Regions from separate parts of the Paenibacillus sp. FW507-14B1B genome, predicted to be linked through region 1. Evidence: a T-box and tRNA genes for the amino acid it is inferred to sense, from the RefSeq annotation. Region 1 holds a T-box; the other holds one or more tRNA genes.
The links. A T-box is a leader RNA that pairs with one kind of tRNA and senses whether it is charged. The one in region 1 lies ahead of AC3WJJ_RS21330 (valine--tRNA ligase), so its partner is inferred to be a tRNA-Val.
Positions count from the first base shown of each region.

Region 2: it encodes a tRNA-Val, which carries the amino acid that the T-box ahead of AC3WJJ_RS21330 (valine--tRNA ligase) is inferred to sense. The anticodon was not compared.

Region 1 is NZ_JBYSWS010000005.1:17,257-29,689, forward strand. Features, by position in the region: gene AC3WJJ_RS21295 (rod shape-determining protein) at 1-1,026, opposite strand, end outside; gene radC (RadC family protein) at 1,066-1,755, opposite strand; gene AC3WJJ_RS21305 (Maf family protein) at 1,808-2,413, opposite strand; gene AC3WJJ_RS21310 (DUF4321 domain-containing protein) at 2,434-2,676, opposite strand; gene AC3WJJ_RS21315 (SPOR domain-containing protein) at 2,813-4,045, opposite strand; gene murC (UDP-N-acetylmuramate--L-alanine ligase) at 4,208-5,539, opposite strand; gene AC3WJJ_RS21325 (bifunctional folylpolyglutamate synthase/dihydrofolate synthase) at 5,600-6,979, opposite strand; gene AC3WJJ_RS21330 (valine--tRNA ligase) at 7,018-9,684, opposite strand; T-box leader at 9,789-10,073, opposite strand; gene AC3WJJ_RS21335 (LysM peptidoglycan-binding domain-containing protein) at 10,272-11,675, opposite strand; gene AC3WJJ_RS21340 (RluA family pseudouridine synthase) at 11,857-12,433, opposite strand, start outside.
Region 2 is NZ_JBYSWS010000001.1:1,398,952-1,411,384, reverse strand. Features, by position in the region: gene AC3WJJ_RS06815 (DeoR/GlpR family DNA-binding transcription regulator) at 1-377, shown strand, start outside; gene AC3WJJ_RS06810 (ROK family protein) at 399-1,370, shown strand; gene fba (class II fructose-1,6-bisphosphate aldolase) at 1,399-2,268, shown strand; gene AC3WJJ_RS06800 (1-phosphofructokinase family hexose kinase) at 2,265-3,245, shown strand; gene nagA (N-acetylglucosamine-6-phosphate deacetylase) at 3,236-4,456, shown strand; gene AC3WJJ_RS06790 (L,D-transpeptidase) at 4,553-5,068, opposite strand; gene AC3WJJ_RS06785 (hypothetical protein) at 5,329-5,484, opposite strand; gene AC3WJJ_RS06780 (N-acetylmuramoyl-L-alanine amidase) at 6,148-6,888, shown strand; tRNA gene AC3WJJ_RS06775 (tRNA-Val) at 7,309-7,381, opposite strand; gene AC3WJJ_RS06770 (hypothetical protein) at 7,524-7,787, shown strand; gene AC3WJJ_RS06765 (GNAT family N-acetyltransferase) at 8,097-8,540, shown strand; gene AC3WJJ_RS06760 (DUF3892 domain-containing protein) at 8,625-8,861, opposite strand; gene AC3WJJ_RS06755 (MBL fold metallo-hydrolase) at 8,936-9,673, opposite strand; gene AC3WJJ_RS06750 (stalk domain-containing protein) at 9,920-10,477, shown strand; gene AC3WJJ_RS06745 (DUF1292 domain-containing protein) at 10,565-10,882, shown strand; gene AC3WJJ_RS06740 (aminotransferase class I/II-fold pyridoxal phosphate-dependent enzyme) at 10,947-12,422, opposite strand.

The DNA of each region.
Region 1 (12,433 bases):
CTTCCGGAAAGTAGAATTGTTGCGGGATTTAAACATATGAATATTATCGAGCGCTTTACCTGTACCAATGGCTACACAGTCAAGCGGATTCTCAGCCACAATCACTGGCATGCCTGTCTCTTCAGCAAGCAGCTTATCTAGATTACGCAGCAAGGCTCCGCCACCAGTCAATACAATACCGCGATCCATAATGTCCGCAGCTAGCTCTGGCGGGCATTTTTCGAGGGTTACTTTCACTGCATCAACAATCGCATTAATCGTATCCGCCAATGCTTCACTAATTTCATCAGAAGTAATCGTAATTGTCTTTGGCAATCCTGTTACCAAGTCACGACCACGGATTTCCATTGTCTCAACCGATTCCAGCGGCATCGCTGATCCAACTTCCATCTTCAATTGCTCAGATGTACGTTCCCCGATCATCAAGTTGTACTGGCGCTTGATGTAGGAAATGATGGAATCATCCATCTCATCACCTGCAACACGTACAGAACGGCTTGTAACGATACCTCCAAGGGAAATTACCGCTACCTCAGTCGTACCTCCACCGATATCAACTACCATACTTCCTGTTGGCTCCCATACTGGAAGGTCTGCACCGATAGCTGCTGCAAATGGCTCTTCAATGGTGTAAGCCTCGCGAGCACCCGCTTGCTTTGTTGCATCTTCAACCGCACGTTGTTCAACAGCCGTAATACCCGAAGGTACACACACCATCACGTTGGGATGACGCGGGAATATGGAACGCTGCTTCTGTGCTTGACGTATAAAGTACTTAATCATGGTTGCTGTCGTATCAAAATCAGCGATAACGCCGTCTTTCATCGGACGAATCGCACGAATATTACCTGGAGTACGCCCGATCATTTTTTTGGCGGATTCACCAACAGCCTCAATTGTTTTCGTATCAGTACGCAGAGCTACCACCGAAGGCTCTCTAACGACAATTCCTTTACCACGGACATAGACAAGTGTATTAGCTGTCCCCAAATCAATTCCTAAATCTTTCGTGAAACTACCTAACATGCTGCAATCTCCCTTTCCTTCTCAATCTGAACTATTATATTACATCAGGCCCCGTTCCTTCAAACTTACAAACGCTCCATCTCCAATAATCAAATGATCCAAAACCTCAATACCAATTATATTGCCAGCCTCTACCAAACGAGAGGTCAGAGAAATATCTTCAGGACTTGGTGTAGGATCGCCGCTTGGGTGATTGTGCGCACAAACCAAAGACGCACTACTGCATTTGATTGCGGCTCTGAACACCTCACGGGGATGAACAATGGAGGCATTAAGACTTCCCATGGAAAGCGTTTCTTGGGCTATGACGTGATTTTTGGTATTTAAAAAAAGACAAACAAAATGCTCTTTCTGGAGATAGCGCAGCTGTTCGCTTAGCAATTCCGCGGCATCATGCGGACTACGTATGATCACCGGCTCCATGTGTCTCGAACTGACAAGGCGTCGTCCGAGTTCAATTCCCGCTTTCAACTGTACAGCTTTAGCAGGACCAATCCCTTTAATCTGTGTTAACTCTTCAATGCTGAGATCTACAAGCTGACGAATGCTTCCAACCTGCTTCAAAATCCGCTGTGCTACATGGATAGCAGATTCTTGACGTGTCCCTGTTCGAAGCAATATCGCAAGAAGTTCAGCATGACTTAAGGCGCTCGCCCCATAAGACATCATGCGCTCTCTTGGTCGTTCTTCATGGGGGATGTCGCGCAGCAAGAATGCTTGCGACTCCATAGATTCCCCTCTTTTCCTGTATCTAAATCATAAATACGGGCATAAACGATAATTAAGATAATACATGCATTCCCATCTCTGAAAGCATATCACTAAGTAACGATACCGGAAGACCTACGACATTGAAGTAGTCCCCCTCTATGCTCTCAACAATCGATGCACCAAGGCCTTGAATGGCGTAAGCGCCGGCTTTGCCTCTAGGTTCACCGCTCCGTACATAGGATATGATCTGATCATCAATTAATGGCTTCATATTCACCTTGGTCATCCGATAACGAACAATACATTGTCCTGTTAAGACATCTATACAGGCAACGCCTGTATAGACCTCATGGACGCGACCTTGAAGTAATGATAGCATTCTTACGGCATCCGCATCATCTGACGGCTTGCCCAGTATATTACCCTCTAGAACGACAATCGTGTCACTCCCTACAATAATCGCATTTATAACTGGTTCCACCAGATTTCGATATACTGTATCTGCTTTACGCAGTGCAAGGGTCTCCACAATCTTACGCGGCTCCCATCCGAAGGGGGTGTCTTCATTAGCATCACTAGGAATAATATCAAAAGGCAATCCTAGCTTCGCTATCAGTTCTTGACGTCGCGGAGATGTGGACGCCAGTATAATGTGCCTCGATGTCTTCTCTTTCAAGAGGGATGTCTCCTTTGTTGTTAGAGCCTGCGATACAGCCAAATCGCTGTAATCATTCCGATCAGACCCAGCAGGCAAAGTTTGAATTCAATGTTAATGTCATAGTTAATAATGTCCAAATTAGCTTCGGGCGACCACGTTAACATCTTCGAAGTGGTTAGAAAAGAAAGAGCTTTGACAGGTAGCAATAGTTTAGCAATCCAAGTTCCGGTTAGCCAACCCATCAGTATAAACAAGATAAGCACTCCTGCGTTTTTCTTCATCCGTCCTCTTCCCTCGCCATTTTTTGACACCCTAATTATTATACGGTGAATCGTCAAGCAATACAAACAGAAATCCGGACGGGGGAACTATTTCCAGTTCACCTGCCGGATTTCCGCGGCTTTTGCGGCTTTCGGACTACAAGCTTTCCACAAGCTTCCTCTGCCCCATAATATAGTTCATCATTCCTGCTTGAATTTCCCATAAATGACCCTTGGATCGATTCTTGTTGTATTCTGTCAGAGCTGTAATTGCTCCATTCATTTCCTGCTCCATAGACGTCAGACTATTCCCATTCGCTGGGCTGAGACCTGAATTAATAAGCTTCATAGCCTCTGTCCACTGGAGGTGGAGCCCAGAAATAGTATTCATAGTCTCTGTATCCACAGGCCCGGGACTATCTAACCCCAAAAGGGAAGCCGATAGCGAGCTTAGCTTTGTGGTAAGTTCACCACTCATTTCAAAGAAAATGTCTAATGCAGCGGCTTCTCCAGCAAAAACAGCAGACTGTGCTCCAGGCAGCGAAATTTCCCTGACGTAAAGCTCAACACCTTCACTTTTGAGCTGACCACTAAGCAGCTTGGCCTGCTCCCGATCTGGTGATACCCCGGCGTATACTCTATTTTCAGGAGAGGAATCTCCAAAAGCTGCAATACCCGCTTGTGTTAACTCCCCTTTAGCCTGTTCTGCCCTTTCGGCCGAACTAAACACTCCATATTGCAGCATATAAAAGGTTTGTTCGGGTATGGCAACGACTACAGATGCCGATCCTGCTGTCTCTTGATTGATCAACGTCTGATCCACACTTGCATTGCCCGATGGCTGATTGTCGGTAGACTGACTGCTAATCTCTGAAGTGATTTGAGCTTGGTCTGAGCCTCCATCGTTAAACATGGATAATACAACCGCTCCGAACAATACTCCTGTCACAATTGCGCCTGTTATGGACCCTGCTACCTTCCATGCTGAGGTTGGCTTTCTTGAACGATAATAACCATAATCATAATTAGAGGAACTTGCTTCTGATAAGTGAGGCTGAATTCTGGTGTTCTCTCTGGACACATCCTGATAATACTTCTGTTGTTCCATTTCCCAATCATTCATTGGCGTAGAATCTTGTTCAGTATTCCCTATATCATTCTCTATGTAAGGAATTGCAGGCCTTTCATATTGACTCTCCAAATGAGGGCGATCATCTCTATCTTGCTCCAGACGCCGCCTTTCCTCAGCCAATCGACCATGAACGCGTGAATTCCTCTTGTGATTGTCATATGCAGTAAAGTTATGCTTATCCGCCATTTCAATAGGTTCTTCTTCTTGTTCTCTAGACGTCTCATGGTCGAACCTTATCGTCATACGCGCTTTGCTCATTGCCTAACCCCCTCACTTATCTCCTCATCTATAAATACCTATATGATAGATTCAGGAAAGTTATGAGCGGATAAGGACAACTTATACAAATGATGCCCACATGTCCGTCCTTTGCAGGTGGACATGTGGGCATCAGATAAGAGCTATGCTCACTTCATGTAATTATTTATTCTTTTTTAGAGACTCAGCTAATGTAGCCCCTACCTTCCAGATATCTCCCGCTCCCATTGTCAGAACGAGATCGCCCGGCTGAACACGTCCCTTAAGGTCAGCAAGAACCTCTTCTTTAGAAGAAAGGTATCTAGCGCCAGCGTTACTGTTCTCGATAATCAGTTCAACCAATCTAGCGGAACTCACGCCTTCGATCTGTTTCTCACCAGCCGGTGAATATATATCTGTGATGATGACCTCATCGGCATCCTCAAACGCACGGCTAAATGCATCAAGTAGGAAGAACGTTCTCGAGTAACGCTGAGGCTGGAAAATCGCTATAATTCGTTTCCCTGTTGCCTTAGCTGCACTGATCGTAGCTTCAATTTCAGTCGGATGGTGCGCATAGTCATCAATGACTAGAATATCATTAACTTCACCAAGCACTTGGAAACGACGTTTCGCACCGTTAAATTTAAAGATTGCTTTTACGATCGCTTCAAACGATACGCCCGCTTTCATGCAAGTTATCACGGTAGCCATTGCATTATATACGTTGTGCTTACCAGGAACTGAGAGTTCAACGGCTCCTAGTACCTGCCCCTTATGAGACATCGTAAAGGAAACTTGACGGTCACCAAGTACTAAATCGGTCGCCATATACTCACAGTCTGAATGAATACCATAAGTGGTGACTTCTACACGATTTAGTTCTGGTAAAATAGCCTGGATATTCGGATCATCACCGCATACAACGGCTGTACCATCTTCTCGAATCTGGCTTAGGAACTGTACATATGCTGCTTTCAATTCATTGAAGTCACCGTTATAGTTCTCCAAATGATCAGCCTCAATGTTCAATACCACACCAAGCCATGGATGGTACTGTAAGAATGAGCCATCACTCTCATCCGCTTCGGCCACGACATATTCACCTTGTCCTGCCTTAGCATTCGTACCCACATTCATAATCTCTCCGCCGATAATGAATGTCGGATCAACACCGCATTCCTCCATAACGAGGGCAATCATTGAGGAGGTTGTTGTTTTGCCGTGCGCACCGGCTACAGCTACTCCCTTGCCTTCATTCAGCAGTCTCGCAAGCATTTGAGCACGATGTAGCACTGGGATATTCTGCTCCTCAGCCGCTACTCGTTCTACATTGTCCCTTGACAATGCCGTTGAGTAAACAACGAGATCTGCTCCATTAACCTGTTCTGCCGTATGGCCAATATATATCTTGGCACCTTTGGCAGCCAGCTTTTCTGTTAATTCTTGGGATGCCACGTCTGATCCCGTAACTTTATATCCCATCTCCAACATTACTCTTGCAATGGCGCTCATGCCGTAGCCGCCTATTCCAATAAAATGAACATGTTCTAATTCTGATGTATTCAACAGATATCACCAACCTTTTTCAGAATCGGAAAGGCCCAGGAGGTTGGAACGCACGTCGGCAATCAGATACAACGTACCAGACACCACCCCAAGATCCTCCGCTTCCGTCCGTGATTTCAACATTTCAAGTGCGTTTTTCCAGTCTTGCTCTATGATGATTTGCAGCGATGGTTTGGCGTGTTTCTCCCGTACCTGCTCTACGATGTCTCCTAACGCCTTGGCGTCCATTTTTCTCCGGAAATCCGGTTCTGTCAGGATAAGCGTATCCACTATAGGCAGTATATGCTTCAAATACGTCTCATGATGCTTATTTGAGAGCATTCCCATCATTAAGTTTAGCTTACGGTATTTATAAATTTTTGGAAGGCTGATGGCCAAGGTTTCAGCACCTTCTGGATTATGGGCTCCATCTAAAACTATACGAGGAGATGAGCTCACCTGCTCTAGTCTTCCTGCCCACTGCGTAGAGTGAAATCCATTCTTGAGATTGTCATCTTCGATCACAAAGGCCATATAGTGACGAAGCACTTCAAGACTCATCATGGCACAAGCTGCATTTGCGCACTGGTGATCTCCCTGTAAGGTAATCCCTATATCCAAACTGCGGAAAGGACCAGTGAAGTGAAATGTCTGGCCTTCCTCATCGCCACCCGTACGCTCATAAGAGAATTGCTCTCCTACGAGATACAGTGTCGCACGATTACGTTCAGCCGCTTCCTTCAAGACCTGAATAGCTTCTGGCTGCGTTACCGTGCTGACTACAGGTACACCACGCTTAATAATTCCGGCCTTTTCAAAAGCGATCTCAGGAATCGTCTCTCCCAAAATATCCGTATGATCCATTCCAATATTCGTGATCACAGAAATAACAGGATGAACCACATTCGTTACGTCCATTCTGCCACCGAGTCCCGTTTCCCAAACGACGACATCAGGAACACTATCCACAGCATAATATAAAATAGCAAGTGCCGTAGAAACCTCAAACATCGTTGGAGAACCAAGCTCTGTTTCCGCCATCTCCCGAACGAGCGGATAGAGCCTATTCGTCAGCTTAAGCAATGTTTCTTCAGGAATGTCTTCCCCATTATAACGAAACCGATTCGTGAATTTCGTAATGTACGGAGAAGTGAAAGTCCCAACAGAATAGCCGCTCTGCAAAAGAACCTCAGTCAAGAATGCGCATGTTGATCCTTTCCCATTCGTGCCTGCTACATGAATGAACTTCAGTCTCCGCTCAGGATTGCCAAGTTGCTCAAGCAATTTCTCAATACGTTCCAGACCTGGCCGAATCCCAAATGGAATCAGCCCGTTGATCCAATCAACCGCTTCCTCGTAGCTTTGTAGAGGGGCTAGCTCAACAGCAGCCCCATTATGGTTCCCCATGCTTCTCACCTTCAGGTCAATATTTAGATAGCTTCTCCTTAGCCTCTTAGCTCTTCAATCCGAGCGATTACCTTACTCCGCTTCTCGGAGTAATCAGCCTGTTTCGCGCGCTCTTCTTCAATCACTTTAGCCGGAGCTTTGGAAACAAAGCCTTGATTGCTCAACTTCTTCTCTACACGCTCTACCTCACTGGTTAAGTGCTGAACTTCCTTTTCAAGACGAGCAATCTCCTGTTCAATATCGATTAAACCAGCCAGTGGGAGATAAAGTTCTACTCCCGTTACGATAGCTGTCATCGCTTTATCAGGTGCCTCAAGGCCAAGGCCCGCTTGGTACTCTGAAGTGTTACAGAAGCGGCGAATATAGTCTGCATTACGTTCAACGATACCCAGTACGTTCTCATCAGCTGCACTGAGCATCAGCTCTATTTTCTTACTCATCGGTACATTTACTTCAGCACGGATATTACGAACAGCTCGAATCACGTCCATTAGCAAATTCATTTCAGCCACAGCATCTTTATTCTCCAGCGAAGCATCGTAAGTCGGCCAAGAGGAGAGCATAACCGTCTCACCCTCATGCGGCAAGTGTTGCCAAATTTCTTCCGAAATGAACGGCATGAAAGGATGAATCAAGCGCATCGTCTGATCGAGAACGTACGCAAGAACGGACTGAGTCTTCTTCTTCGCAGCTTGATCCTCGCCATAAAGCGACAGCTTGGCAAACTCGATATACCAATCACACAAGTCGTCCCAGATGAAATTATAGAGCAGTCGACCTGTTTCGCCAAATTCATAGGCATCAATTAGACGCGTAATATCGCGTGAAGTTTCGTTCAGACGATGAAGAATCCAACGATCTGCAGTTCCTAAATCTCCACTGATGTCGATATCGCTATGTTTGAAGCCTTCAAGGTTCATTAACGCAAAGCGAGATGCGTTCCAAATTTTGTTAGCAAAATTCCGTGCTTGCTCTACCCGTTCCCAGCGGAAACGAAGGTCTTGACCTGGTGTGCTGCTTGTCGAAATCATATAGCGCATAGCATCGGTACCATACTTCTCGATAACATCCAGCGGATCTACACCGTTGCCAAGTGATTTTGACATCTTCTTACCATCAGCATCACGAACCAGCCCGTGCATAAGGACGTCTTTAAATGGCTTCTCATCTGTAAATTCAAGCGCTGTAAATATCATACGAGCTACCCAGAAGTAGATGATGTCATAACCCGTAACTAGAACGCTAGTTGGATAATAACGTTTGAGATCCTCTGTATCTTCCGGCCATCCCAAAGTCGAAAACGGCCATAGAGCAGAACTGAACCAAGTATCCAGCACATCCTCGTCTTGCTTCATGTTCTTGCTTCCGCATTTGGAGCAAGCTTCAACATCATTATGGGCTACATGAACTTCACCGCAGTCTTCACAATACCAAGCTGGGATACGGTGACCCCACCAAAGCTGACGTGAAATACACCAGTCACGTACGTTCTCAATCCACTGAAGGTATGTTTTCTCAAAGCGTTCAGGTACAAAATTAACACCTTCACCTGACTTTTGAGCTTCAATCGCTCTTTCTGCCAAAGGCTGCATTTTAACGAACCACTGCGTTGACAGATACGGCTCAACAACAGCACCGCTACGCTCACTATGACCTACCTGATGAACGTGATCTTCAATTTTAATAAGAACACCAGACTCTTTCAGATCTGCTACGATTTGCTTCCGGCAATCACTACGATCCAAGCCTTCATATTTACCAGCATGATTGTTCATTGTACCTGTTTCATCCATAACCGTAATTTGAGGCAGGTCATGGCGAAGACCCATTTCAAAGTCATTCGGGTCATGAGCAGGTGTGATTTTCACAGCGCCACTACCAAAATCCTTCTCAACATATTCATCTGCAATGACTGGAATTTCACGTCCGATAATAGGCAGGATTAATGTTTTACCAATCATATCCTTATATCTTTCATCCGCTGGGTGAACAGCTACAGCTGTATCGCCGAGCATCGTTTCTGGACGAGTAGTCGCAACGGTAATACTGCCACTACCATCTTTCAACGGATAGGTCAGATGGTACAAATGACCCTGAACTTCCTTATATTCAACCTCGATATCAGATAATGCAGTACGTGCTGCAGGATCCCAGTTAATAATACGTTTACCGCGGTAGATAAGACCCTTGTCATAAAACTTCACGAACACTTCGCGAACCGCTTTAGACAGTCCTTCATCCAGGGTGAACCGCTCTCTGGAATAATCGAGGGAAAGCCCCATTTTGGACCATTGATCTCGAATCGTATTCGCGTACTGCTCTTTCCATTCCCATACTTTCTCCAGGAACTTCTCACGACCCAGATCATAACGAGTAATTCCTTGCTCACGCAGTTTCTGCTCAACCTTGGTTTGGGTAGCAATTCCTGCATGGTCTGAGCCTGGAAGCCAAAGTGCATCATAGCCCTGCATCCGCTTAACACGAATGAGGATATCTTGCAGTGTGAAATCCAGCGCATGACCAATATGAAGCATACCGGTAACATTTGGCGGTGGTATTACAATCGTATAAGGCTCGGCGTCCGAACGCTGACCCGCTTTAAAATAACCGCCTTCTTTCCAATAGGTATACCATTTTTGTTCTGCTGCCTTCGGATCATAAGTGGTCGGCATTTGTGCCGAGGTTTGATTTTCCTTTTGCTCCATAATCTCGTACCTCCGTTACTTAGTCAGCATTGCCATACAGAATAATTTTAGCCGTTTGCACTACTTGGAACTTTTTCATTAGAAACAAAAAAAGCCTTTCGTCCTCAAAGGACGAAAGACTGTTGTTCTCTCGCGGTACCACCTTTGTTTCGCACCACTTCGTTCTAGAATGCCTTTAATCCAGACAACTCCAAGTGTTGCGACACTTTACACAGGTAACGGCTGCAGCCGGCATGCTCTATCTTCGTTCATGATTATCATGAACTGAAGTTCAAGCAAGCAACTCCGGGGCGACTTTTCGCAAGATTGGTTCCTGCGGAATCTCTCAGCGCTGCAATTCCGCTCTCTGAAGGCCATTTCTTCCTACTCTTCCCGTTCACAGTTGTTTGTAATTTGCAAATGCTATATACAGTATTACCATATTGTATTCCAATATGTTTAAGTTGACTATAGTCAACTATAACTTGCTCTGGGTGGATAGTCAATATATCACCACAAAGCACTAAAAAAAGCAAATAGGCCGCTCAAGGGTAACCCTTAAGCGACCTGCCTGCTTATTTCCGTTATCGAACGTTTTCTAAGAAAAATCAAGGAATATAAAGAACCTGGCCTTCTTCAACGCTTTGTTCTGACATACGGTTATAAAGTAATAACTCCCTAGGACTCAATTGATATCTCTCAGCAATTACCTCAATCGTCTCTTCGCGCTGTACAATACATAATCGAACTTTACGAAATGGTTTCTCTTCCTGCCGGCTCCCAAGAAACAGAGACTTCCACTGAACATCCTCAACTGTAAGCTGCTCCGCCGATTCAGCAATCGGTTCCTCTACATCACGCGCTGCAATCTCTTGCTGCTCCTGAACAGTTCGGCTTGAACTCAACAGTGATGAAAAACCAACGCCTGACGTACTGTCTACAGTGCTGTTCTTCGTGCTGAAAGCAACTTTAAGTTCTGGCTTTGAAGGAGGTTCCTCCTGATCTGAAGTATCTTCTGAAATAAATGCCGTTTCTTGAACACCGGTATTATCCAGTTTCTCTTCGGATATCGCCCCTGTCTCATCATGCACTATAGGCTGTTCAGTGTCTTCAACTCGCTCTTCCGCGATACCTGGATACCCACTAATATCTGCTTTTTCAACGCGTTCAAAGTTCCAGACATTAGGGTTTGAATCCGTTATACTTTGTGGCTGTGGCGCAGCTACAGGATCTGACACAGGTTGTTCTACAGGTTGAGCGGTTATGAACAGCTCCGATTCCTGCTCTCTATGTAACTGCTCTCTTGGGGCGTTATCAGCACTTTCTAACTTAGCGAACTTCACATGATTATCGTACTCAGACTGAAACCCAGAATCAGGATTCTCTTGATATTGCCCTGTTTGGGAATCATCATACCGCTCGTTAATTGACGTTTCTCCATGAGAACCCGAAATCTGCTCTTGAGCATACACATCCTGACCTTGCACGAATGGATAGGATGGATATGCCGGAGGATTGGCTGCTGGATCATCCACTTGCTGACGATTTCCCCCATCATAACCAAAGGGTTGTTCAGGATATGTTTCAGGAGCATGTACCACCGTAATTTCTTCATCGTTCCAAGAAAGGTCATTCGTTCCTTGAACAGCAGCTTGAATACCTTTCAACGAGAGAACCCCGGTGATATTCAAACTTCGGGTAGACAACAAGTCAACATCAAAATTTTCGATTTCCACGGCAATTTCATCCAGCGAAGATACTCTGTTCATAGGAACCGTAATTTCAACTGGTATCCAATGCTCCAATGGTTCGGACTCGCCCGCTTCGCTGTCGCCTTTATACAGACCTGCTAAGAGCAGATGACCGCGAAGAGTCGCCTGTTCCTCCTGACTGATCACCTGAATATGAGGAATTAATTCAACCTCTTCCAGCTCTTCAATTCCCGGCAGATCTTCTGATAAAATAATGCGTTCATAAATATCAAACCGTAATCCGTAGGACTGGTCGAACACGGGAATGTCCTCCTTTCGGCATATACTATCCGCGGACTATTCCGCGGCATGAGCCCCATTTTTGTTACTCAACTTATCTATATGCCGAAATTGGGGGAGCATGACTTTTTTACAGGCATCATATACAAAATGAAGGTTTCAATTTTCTAGAAAAAGAAAAAAGACCGTTTAAAAACGGTCTCTATTTCCGAAAAAGCTTACTCGCCTGTTCTTCCTTCAGCTGAAGAAGATCATCTGGCCAAGGTGCAACGACCTCGGTGACTTCGCCAGTGAACGGATGGGAAAAGCTAAGCTTCGCTCCGTGCAGAGCCTGTCGGCCAAAGCTAACCGAATATCCCCCATACAGCGAATCCCCGAGTATTGCATGTCCCATATGACTCAAATGAACGCGAATCTGATGTGTCCTTCCCGTCTCCAAGCTCAGGTACAACAAACTGGACTCCCTATATACCTCAGCTTCAAGGATACGTGTAATGGCGGTCTGACCAGTTAATGACACTCTGCGGCGCTGTCCGTGATGCCTGTCTTTACCGATAGGTAGATCAATAACCTTAAGGTCTGGTGACACGCGTCCCTGAACCAGGGCTGCATAGATCCGAACAATCTCTTTTTGTCGCATAGCTTCATCCAGTTTGAGCTGAGCATATTCATTCTTGGCATACAGTACCGGTCCAGTTGTGTCTTTATCGAGTCGATGAATATGACGAACAGCCGCTTCCACTCCGGAGGCTTCATAATAGGCTGCAACAGCATGGTTC
Region 2 (12,433 bases), on a different contig from region 1:
TGTCGGAGAATAGTGATCTTCAAGTCGTCCTAACTGGGGGAGTGTTGCGCAATAAAAGCTTTGAGCTTTGCGGACCGCTAGCAGAACAAACGGTGAATGCCATAAACATCAATTTGATGTTTATGGGAATTGACGGTTTCACTGCGGGAGGTGTAAGCACATACTCCGAGCTTGAAGCGAATATAGCTCGTATGCTTATGCGTCGTGCTGACAAGACGATTGCTGTGTTTGATCATACGAAGATCGGTCGTGCCTCACTGTTTACAGTCGCTCATCTGAATGATCTATATGGGTGTATAACAGATGGAGAACCACCGGAAAGCTTAGTTAGCGCAATGAAAGAAGCGGATACGACCCTGTATATAGCCCAAAATTGACAATCCGTAAGGGGTGAAACGATGAGTTTCTGGATTGGTATAGATGTTGGGGGAACCAACATCGTTTGCGGAATCGTAAACGAGAAGGGTGAAGTGATGGATTCGATGAAGAAGCCTACAGAGGCTTCTCTCGGTACTTCATCAGTGCTGGATAAAATGGCACAAATGACGGTAGAATTGGCTGCCAGAGCAGGACTCTCTGATCAGATTTCTGGAATCGGTATCGGTATCCCAGGTCTCGTAGATCCTTGGAGTGGCGTAGCAACGTATTCCGCGAATCTGAACTGGCGTGATGTTCCCTTGAGTGCTGAACTATCGAGACGAACTTCCTTACCTGTGTATATTGATAATGATGTAAGAATGTATGTTTATGGTGAGGCAGTGTATGGAGCAGGTCAAGGTGTGGATTATGTACTTGGATTGACTGTAGGAACCGGAATCGCATCGGCTATGGTCAACCGGGGACATCTTCATTATGGACATCTCAATTTAGCTGGAGAAATTGGTCACGGACCCATGGATGGAGAGTCGGCATTATGTGGATGCGGATTTGAAGGATGTCTGGAAGCATCAGCCTCAGCTTCAGGGATGGTACGCGAAGCCAAACGTTATATAAATGAAGGAAAAGAGACGATTTTAGCGGAGTGGTTCCCTGAGGATCAGCTTCAGCATTTATCGGCTGCTGATATATCAAAAGCGATGGATGCAGGAGATGCCGTTGCTACAGAAATTATGAACCATGCCGGAGTATTGCTCGGTAAGGCGCTTGTGCCTGCCGTACATATCCTCAGCCCTGAGGTTATTATTATAGGCGGAGGCGGGGCTAACGCCGGGGAAAGGCTGTTAACACCGCTAAGGCAAACCATGATGTCCCGTCTACTGCCTGATTACAGGCAACATGTTAGTATTCGTACTGCATCACTTGGTGATGATGCAGGGGTTATTGGGAGTGCAATGCAGGCAAAGCAGCGTCATGAGCTAAATCAATCATAATTTACGATCGACATGGGAGGGCTTTACTATGACATTAGTATCATCTACGCCTTTATTAGAAACTGCTCGTCGTGGTGGATATTGTATTGGAGCATTTAACGTCCATACACTAGAAATGTTGCAAGCTGTCGTTGAGGCTGCTGAGGAAACACAATCGCCGTTAATCATTCAATCCACTGTAGGGACCGTAAAGCATCTTGGCCCAGATTATATCGCTAAGGCTGCGTTAGTGGCATCAGAAAGATCAAGCGTACCTATCGCACTTCATTTGGATCATTGTTCTGATTTTAATATCATTATGCAGTGCATTCGCGCTGGTTATACTTCGGTTATGATTGATGCCTCTCATGAGCAGTTCGATGTGAATGTTGCCATGACCAAAAAAGTGGTTGAGGCAGCGAATGCAATTGGTATCAATGTTGAAGCAGAACTAGGACGAGTTGGTGGAGTAGAGGATGATATCGTTGTCGATGATGAGCATGCACTCCTTGCTGACCCAGACGATTGTGCACGTTTTGTAGAGTTGACAGGTGTGCACACACTTGCCCCTGCGATCGGAACAGCACATGGTATCTACAAGGGTGAGCCTAACATTGATTTTGATCGAATTGAGAAGATTGCTTCCAAGGTGTCTGTTCCATTGGTACTTCATGGTGGATCTGGTATTCCAGAAGAACAAGTAAGACGTTGTGTAACGCTTGGTATGTCCAAGATGAACGTTGCAACTGAACTTCGTATTGTATTCTCTGATGCGATTAAAGAAGTATTTAGTCAGAATCCAGAGGAGAATGATCCTCGTAAATATATGGTGCCTGCTAAAGAAGCGTTGAAGAAGGCAGCTATTGAAAAAATGCGCCTGTGTGGATCGTTTGGTAAAGCAAGGGATTACCTGCAATGAAAACCCATATCGTCACCGTTACATTAAATGCGGCAATTGATAAAACGTATTATTTGAACGGATTCTCAACCGGAAGTGTAATGCGTGTGGATCGTGTTCATGCGATTGCCGGAGGTAAAGGTCTTAATGTTGCGAGAGTTCTTCATCAGCTTGGGCATGAATCTGTTACAGCTACCGGCTTCACGGCTGGATACAACGGACAGTTTATTGCTAAGGCGGCGCAAGAGGAAGGCATACATACCGATTTCGTGGCTACGGCTGGTGAATCGAGAGTATGTCTGAGCATTGTAGACGAGCTGAATCATTCATTTACCGAGGTGCTGGAGCCTGGACCACACTTGACTGCTGAAGATGAGAATAAGATGAAAGCGAAAATTGAGGAATTGGCTCAGCGAGCTGGACTTATTATTATCTCTGGAAGTATGCCAAAGGGATGCCGCCCGGAATTATATACAGAGCTGATCGAAATTTGTTCCTCTCACGGTGTTGATGTGTTTCTGGATGCGAGCGGTTCTCCGCTGGTCGAAGGGATGAAGGGGAGACCGGATTTTATTAAGCCGAATGAGGATGAAATTAAGCCATGGCTGAACGCTAATGGACAGATTAGCAATGACACTGAAGTTGTCGGCGAATTTGCGCTTCAGAACTACGGTACCGCCATTCAGAATCTTGCAAAGGATACGGGAATTCCGAGAGTAATCGTCTCCTTAGGTGCTATGGGAGCATTAGCTTGTATAGATGGGGTTCTGTACCGGATTCGTATCCCGAAGCTTCAAGCGGTTAATCCCGTGGGAAGCGGGGATTCCTTTGTAGCCGGTTTTGCTTATGCACATGTCCGTAATCAATCAGTGGAGCAGTGTTTACGTTATGCTGCGGCTGCAGGCAGTGCGAATGTACTTAATCCAACAGCCGGCTGTGTATTGCCTGCCGATCACGAAAGGATTATGGGACAAATCGAGGTAGATGTATGGGAATGATTAATGATTATACTTCCGGTATCGATCTTGACATTGTTGATGGTGAGATCATCTCAGGCCATGAACGGTTCAAACGTGGTGTTCTTCAAATCCGTGGAGGCAAGGTCCATGCCATCTTATCACTTGAGGAATGGGAGAACTCTTCTCGCAATTCTTTAGTTCACGTGTATGATGCAGCAGGACGTACAGTTATTCCTGGTTTCGTTGATGTTCACGTACATGGTGGTGGTGGATTTGACGTCATGTCAAGGAAGAAGAGTGACCTTGAAGGGATGAGTCTTTTTCATGCTTCACGGGGAACAACCTCTTTTCTGGCAACGACCCTTACAGCAGGACACTCTGAGTTGCTTGAAGCAGTGCGAGTAGCGGGTGAATGCACGTTACAGCGAATGCCAGGAGCACAAATTGCTGGTATTCATCTTGAGGGACCTTATTTGAACCCAATCAGATGTGGCGCGCAGAATCCGGAACATATCCGTGAAGTTGACCTAGATGAGCTTAGACAGTACTGGGAAGCATCCCAAGGTCAGCTCAAATTAATTACACTTGCTCCGGAACATCCTCAGGCTGAAGCCTGTACGCGTTTTTTGACGGAACGAGGTGTGACGGTATCCTTGGGTCATTCGGATGCTGATTTTGAGACGGTGCAGAAGATTGTTCAGTCGGGTGCTAGTCACGCTACGCATCTGTTCAATGGGATGAGACCTCTTCATCACCGCGAACCTGGAGTTGCAGGCGCATCTTTGATGCTCGATGAGATCACAGTTGAGCTCATAGCTGATGGAATCCATGTGCACCCCGAATGGGTTAAGTATGTTCTGAGAACTAAAGGCTGTGAGCGGGTTGTTATGGTAACAGACTGCATCGGTCAAGCTGGAATGAAGGATGGAACTTTTGACTTCGGAGGTCTTCCGGCCATGATGATAGATGGGATCGCCTATCTTCGTCTTGAAGATGGGAAAGCGGGAAGTCTAGCGGGTAGTACACTTAGCCTAGAGCGGTCCCTCCAAAATGTGAGGAGCTGGACGGGTTTACCGCTGGGTGAATTACTCCCTGCATATACCCGAAACCCTGCTCGACAAGCTGGTTGTCTAGACCAGAAAGGTACCTTGTCTCCGGGCAAGGATGCAGATTTCCTGCTTCTCGGTGCGGAAGGACAGGTTGAGGAGACTTGGGTTTGTGGCAGAAGAGTATATGCTAGTCATTCTTAATCAACAGACTATATTTCCTTGGAAATAAATGATTTTACTATGAATATAAAAAGCCAAACACATTGCGGTGTTTGGCTTTTTTGCAGTTCTTAAGTATTATTTTTGAATGAGTACAGGGGTGTTCATCTTAACCTTATCAAATAACCAGCGGACTTCTTTATTATGCATTCGAATACAGCCTTCTGAAACGTATTTACCGATGGAAGCTTCATTGTTGTTACCGTGAATGGCGTAGGCATAACTTGTTTTCCCATTAATCTTTACATTGATGCCCAGCCATCGATCGCCAAGAGGGTTCTTGGGATCACCACCCTTGATCTTTTCTTTATAGTAAGGCCTGTTTTTTGTCTTCTCATGAATTTTGAATAGACCTTCGGGGGTGTAGGAAGGTTTTTTTCCTGTGGCGACTGAGAACGTCTTGATCGCTTTACCTTTTTCATAGTAAGTGAGTTTGTTGGTGGACTTATCAATCACAATAAATTGCGCGTATTTTGCATATTTATTGTCTAACTTCTGAGTTGCCGCGTCAGCTGGTTTGACGATAGGTAAGACAAACACAAGAAGTAAAGCGAAGATAAGTACACGAGTTAACGCTTTGAAGATTTGAATCACCTCTTTTCGCTATTCCAGTATATGCGAGAGAACTCGAAAGTTGCCGTTTTTTATACTGCTTTACAATGGGATAGAGTTTGTATTTTTATGATTCAGCAGATGGGAAGAAACGGAGACATATAATATACGATCTTTGTAATGAAAAGGAAACATTTAATTTTCAAATTTTTTCACACGAAAAAACCTTTAAGCTTACAAGACAGGCACCGTAATCGATGGCTTAAGAATCTTGTAGGCCTAAAGGATAAATGAAATTCCTATTATTGTTTTAAGGAGTCTGTTCTTTCATAAGCAATTAACGTAACCTCTTTACCTGTAAGGCTGGCTATAGCTGCTTCCGCAGCTTTAATAGCATTTATAGTCTGTTCATCGTCACTTAGTGAAGCAATTTTGTATTCATTGGAATGAATGTCCATTTGCTTATCCTCCTTTTGTATTGGTTTACGATTCATGATAGGTTTTCCCATATGGCAGAAATTGAATACAGGTATGACTCTAGAACTTTGCAGACGTGTGAGAACATGGACGGGATCGATCGTAAGTAAAAGCTGTAAGGAATCGCTAATCGCTAAAAATTTTTTAGAAATCTGATTCGCATGTTTGAAATGTGGTTATATAAAGAATAAGTGGGAAGTGGTAATAATCATTCAGCACACGGAAAACAGTATTGCATTCCGAAAGGTTGTTGATTCACCATGAACGCTCTGAAATGGAAAAGAAAAAGACGGTCGGGACTTCGGCGGTTCTTTAAAGGTAAAATACCCTAGCAATTGGAAGATTGCTTAGACTATAAAATCGCTTCCCACGATACAAAGCCCTGCGGATGATCCGTAGGGCTTTTTGTTTGTGTTATTTTGTGTTATAACGGAGCGTATACGCGTTACTCTAAAAGGCACATCTGTTAACGGATGTGTTTTTTTGTGCTATCGCACAAACGGCTTAACAGACTTGAAGAATAAAATAAAGTACCTCATATTGCGAAAGGAGGGAGCAATGGCAATTATGAGAATGGGGTGTGGTGTATCTGTTGCTCTTAGATACTAGGCTGTTATGCAGGCCAAGAATGGAGTTGTAGGTGAATGAAGAAGATTTGGATTGATGCCGGCCATGGTGGGAAAGATCCAGGTGCTGTTGGCAATGGGCTACAAGAAAAAGATATTGCTCTGTCCGTAGCGAATGATATGAAGAGAAGATTAGAATCAAGTTACGAAGATGTACAAGTCATGCTGTCACGCTCTACCGATGTATATCTAAGTCTTACGGAGCGTACGAGTGCTGCTAACAACGCAAGCGCTGATATACTGGTTTCTATTCATTGTAATTCCGGCGGTGGCGCAGGAGGTTTTGAGAGCTATAGGTACACCTCGGCAATGGCTCCATCGGTTGCACTTCAAAATATAGTTCATGCAGAAACCATGGCTGCATTATTACCACTTGGCATAATAGATCGCGGTAAGAAAGCAAAAAATTTGCATATGGTGAGAGAGAGTAGTATGCCTGCCATTTTGACGGAAAACCTGTTTATCGATGTTGCCTCAGATGCGCAGAAACTAAAAACACCTGAGGTGATTAAGGCCATTGTGGATGGACATGTTTCTGGAATTGCCCAGTATTTAGGGCTAAAAAAGAAAGAGGCAACAGAGCCGGTTCGTGATATTCATGTGGTTAGTCCATGGGCAGCGAAAGCTTGGGAAGAGGCAATAGCGAATGGGTATTTTGATGGTACTCGTCCAGGAGCACCTATTACACGGGAAGAGGCTGCAATCGTCATGAGTCGGTTAAGTAAAAATTTGATGAAATTGATCGATGAACGAAAATGAACATTTATGTTTCCCTAATGTTTATTTAATCTCCCATTAAGTTTTATAGATTACTATAAAGATACCCCTTTTTATATAGTAGAAGCCCCTCTAAATCTGGTTAGAGGGGCTTCTTTGCGTAAAGATTTAGATATGATTAGAGAATGATAAATATATAACCTGCGTACGAATATGTTAAAGCCAGCAACACCAGACATGACTCCGCTAGATTTCACGGAATGGATATGAATAAGGAAGTATCCCAGCACTTCCTCCGCTCCTCTGTTGTAAATATGAAAAAAGTGTATTTTTCATAATGATAATCCCATCGCAAGGGTTAGCTCGACGAACCTTCTTAATTCCATTGTAGAAGGGTCTCCTTCATTATTGTATAAAATAAGAGAGAACCCTTGCAGCTTCCGCCACAAGGGTTCTCGATGATGATCTGTAGTGGGCTCGAACCACTGACCCCTACCCTGTCAAGATAGTGCTCTCCCAGCTGAGCTAACAGATCAAAAAGAAATATGTTGTTAAGTAAAGATATTACATATATTATCAGCTGCCCCTATGGGGTGTCAATTGTTTTCTCGTTATAAAATGAGAAGTTCCGGTTCACACTATGGAAAGCATGATTTTCCATAAGGAGCGAAGATAACATGTGTGTAATTAAGCATCTTGGAGACGGTGTAATAAGGATTTGCACTATATTATTGTCTGTCCTCTTATTTAGCGGCTGCAGCATACCTTCAAGAACTGTGGAGTCTGAGAATATCAATCAGCCGACATCGCCAGTGATGATCCATGTGTATGAACGTTCAGTAGAGAAGGATGTTTACTCATCTGATGGAAGACGTGGAGAAAAAATCATTCCAGAGCCTTCTTTGGAGATGGAAGATCATTTACAAGACGTAGTGCATTAATCAGCAAAGGTAGAATATATATTTGAAAAACCGTCGACCATATAGGGTTGACGGTTCTTGGTATGTTTCTTATTCCTCATCCCATTTTCGGGAATAGCCTTTTTTGATGGTATAGAACATGGGATAAATCAATATTACGGATATGATGATTGCCCAAAAAATCGTTCCTCCAATACCGATGCCCAGCAGCCCCTTTCCAAATTAAGCTAATTTGATTTTACTATACAAGAAAACTAAAGTTTTGTATAATAATTCAACTTGATCCGGCGAGATATGCAGGAAATTTTTTGATTGATGAGGTGTTTAATTATGGCAGCAGAGATCATAAATGTGACAACAGAGGAACAGTTACGTGAAGCGCTGGATATTCGTATGGAAGTATTTGTACAGGAACAGAAGGTGCCAGCAGACTTGGAGATCGATGAGTATGACACGCTGGATGCTGATGCTTTTCATATACTTATTAAATATGATGGAGAGTATGCCGCTACAGGCAGGGTTACATATTACAACAAAGACTCTGCTAAAATGCAGCGTATCGCCGTACGCCAAGATTTTCGTTCCAAGGGACTCGGCCGGGTGCTGTTAATGGCTATGGAAACACAGGCGCGGGAACTGAAACTTGTATATTCTGTATTGGATGCACAGTGTCAAGCAGAAGGTTTTTATAATAAACTTGGTTACGTTACGATTTCGGATGAACCTTTCGATGATGCTGGTATTCCGCATGTGCGGATGAAAAAAGAACTATAAGATCTTATTGCATAATCAAAAGACCCCGAACTTGAAGTTCGGGGTCTTTTTACGCTTATTACTTCATCTATGATGAAGAGATAGTTAGAATATCGGCAAATTATCCAAGTTGTTACTAGGATCGCCATCCGCATTGGACCGTAGATGCATTTCATCATCTCGTCCTCGGAATACGTTTAGATTTTTAATTTCTTTGTTTTGGACCATTTGCTGAGCCGTTTTATAATCGACGACATTGCCTGTGTTTAGCTTTAATTGAATGATGTCACCATCACCATTTTTTCTTACGGCCACGACTTCTGCTTGTTGATCTTGGTTCATATGATATCGCCTCCCGTACATAATATCCCCGAGGCAATTGGATTTCTATTCATTATTTCTTAAATTATATAGTTTCAAAGCTCATAAAGACGATGTTGTTCAAGGAATTTCATGACATGGGTTTGACCTAGGTAGTTCTGCATGTTGTCTCCGTAATGCATAAGATAAATCTGCTGCTGGATGTACTCAGGTAGGCTCAAGAGCTCCTGCAGTGTTGTGTGCACCTCACCTCGCCCTTCAAGCTGGCATTCATGCAAAATCACCTCACATCCGCGCTCATTTATTAATTGGGCGAGGAGTCCAGGGGCGAAGATCATATCCGCACTGTAGAAAATACGTTCATTAAAGTAAATGGAGTAACTATCTTTTCCCGGAATGTGCTGTGTGTGGATAAGCTCTGCTCGTATGCCAGGTGAGATATCCACGGCAACTCCTGCCTTCAAAGGACGAACATCAAAAATATCTTCAAGACAGGTGATATATCCTTCCTGAAACAATCCACCTCGTAAGGTGTTGTCCCACAGAGGTTTAACGAGGGTCTCTGCTATATATAAAGGAAGTTTTCGATCGTACATCATTTTCAACTTGAATGCTAATTCCTCCAGTCCACCAACATGATCTGCATGAATGTGTGTGATCAGAACAGCATCAACGGATTCGAAAGAGCGGCCTAATTGATGCAGTGCCATAGGTGCTGTCACACCGCAATCCAGAAGAAGGGTGAAGCTTTTATCAAAGATAAGCGCGTTATTGTTATAGTATGTTTTTGCGAAGGCACTCCCAGTACCTAACATTTGCAATTGTAGCTTCAATGAACTCAACCTCCAGGTGATTAATATGTAAGGTAATAGGTATTAACTATATTTTAACGAATTCTATGTTTATTTACACGGGGTATTCATCAAAAAGTGTCATATAGAACCAAGGAACTAACCAGCGATGCTATAAGTAACAAAAAATTGCCAGTGATTTCAATTTTTTGCGCAACTTTGTTTTTTGGCTTGTAGTATAACCATATAACAACTAGAAAAAGTATACGGAGGTTTGTTTATATGAAAATAAAATGGAAAAAGGTAATAGCCTGCACTTTATTAATTTCGTTACTCGGTGGCAGCTCACTGCTATTTGCAGATTCATTTAATGAACAAGTTCGAGTATGGATGAATGGCAAGGAATTGAGAGATGGCGGGTACTTAATTGATAACAAAACATATATCCCGGTTCGAGATATTGATGGCGCGGTGAATTGGGACAAAAAGAGCGGTAGAGTCGATATTATTAAACCTAACGTACATATTTTTCTGTTTAAAGGGGATACTGCATTCGGAAATGTGAACAGGGGCAAATTGAAATTTAATGTATTTAGCCAGATCGACACTTTAAATGCAGATATACATTCTGTGAAAGTGGCCATATCGGACCCCTCCGGAAAAGTGAAAGATATTCAAACCCAGGAAATGAAAAATAACAACAGTGACAATTTCTGGTTCCGAACGTATGACTTCACCTACGATTTCAACACAATCGGTAAATATTCCGTCGGTTTTTATATTAAAACTTCCGCTGATTCGGCTTTTGTGAAAGTGGCTGAGAAAGTAATCACCGTTCTGAAGTAAGGTATTAGCATTGGTAAATTGACCTAGTTATTCTTCCGTGTTACCATACGGAAGTATGATAATTTAACTGAAGTGAGGTATTTTTTAATGAGCGATCACAAACATGAACACGGAGCTGACTGTGGCTGCGGTCACGATCATGACCACGACCATGAACACGAAGAGTTCGTGCTTACATTGACGGACGAGCAAGGCAATGATGTAGAAATGGTACTCGTAGAGACATTTGATGTCGGCGAGAAATTGTACGCACTACTTCTTGAGCGTGAGAATCCAGGAGCAGATGGCGTCATTCTTCGTATGGAAGAAGAGAACGAGGAAATGGTTCTTTACAATATCGAAGATGAAGAAGAATGGAATGCAGTTGAAGCAGCTTATAACGAGCTTGTAGCAGCTCAAGAATAGTATTTGTTCAACAGCAAAGACCCCGGTGCGTCCACACTGGGGTCTTTGCTGTTTGGTCCCTATTTTAGAATATTGGATCTGCTTCAACGATTACTTTGACGTTCTGAATACTGCGATCTTCCGGTCCTTTAACAGGAAGTCCCACATCCACATGGTCGATAATATAATCGATATTATCCTGCGAGATTACCTCACCCGGCAGAAGGATGGGGATTCCTGGGGGATATACATAGATGAATTCAGCAATAATCCGTCCTGCAGATTCCTTGAACGGTACGACTTCCGTATCTCCATAAAAAGCATCTCTTGGAATCAAGGAAAGCTGAGGAATCTCTGGGATTTTTACGATAAGTTCATTAATCTCATTTACATTATTGTAAGTCTTGGACATATCACGTAGCGCAGTAAGTAGTATTTCAATGGACTCAGAAGTATCCCCTGGAGTAACTAAGCACAAGATATTGTACATATCGCTAAGCTCGACTTCAATATTGTAATGTTCACGTAACCAGTTTTCCGTTTCATATCCGGTAATACCTAAATGGCGTACATGAATCGTTAATTTAGTAGGGTCATAACTGTATGCGGCCTCTCCGCCAAGAATGTCTTCACCAAAACAGTATAATCCTTCGATTTCGTTAATAGCAGAACGAGCATATTGTGCAAGCTCAATCGCTTTGGCAGCCATTTCACGACCGTTCACTGCTAGATTACGACGAGATGTATCAAGCGATGCTAATAAAATGTATGAGGTTGAGGTGGTTGTCAACATACTGATAATCGTCTGGATCCGGAAAGGATTAACATAACCATTCTTCGTATTCACATTAAGGACAGAGCTTTGAGTCATGGAACCACCCAGCTTATGGACACTCGTAGCAGCCATGTCGGCACCTGCTTGCATTGCTGACATCGGGAGGTCCTCATGGAAGTGTATCAGCACACCATGCGCCTCATCAACCAATACAGGGACGTTAAAGCTATGGGCAAGGTCTACAATTTCTTTCAGATTAGCACTTACCCCGAAATAGGTAGGGTTAATGACGAGAACAGCTTTCGCATCAGGATGTCTTTTCAGTGCTTTACGCACAGAGCTAATTGTAATTCCGTGGTCGATTCCTATATTTGAGTCTTGTGCCGGCGATATAAATACAGGTTTAGCACCTGAATAAATAATGGCGGACATGACGGATTTATGAATATTCCGAGGAACGATAATTTTGTCCCCTGGAGAACAAACTGTCATGATCATGGTCATGATCGCTCCGCTTGTTCCTTGAACACTAAAAAAGGTGTAGTCAGCACCAAATGCATCGGCAGCAAGTTGCTGTGCTTCTGCAATAACACCCGTCGGTTGATGAAGGTCGTCCAATGGGGCAATATTAATTAAGTCTATTGAAAGTGCATTATCCCCTATGAATTCCCGGAATTCGGCATCTGTACCGAGTCCTTTCTTATGTCCCGGAATGTGAAACTGTACGGGATTCTTGGCCGCATGTTCTTTAAGCGCGGTGAATAGCGGAGTACGGCTATGGTCCATGGACGCTGTCA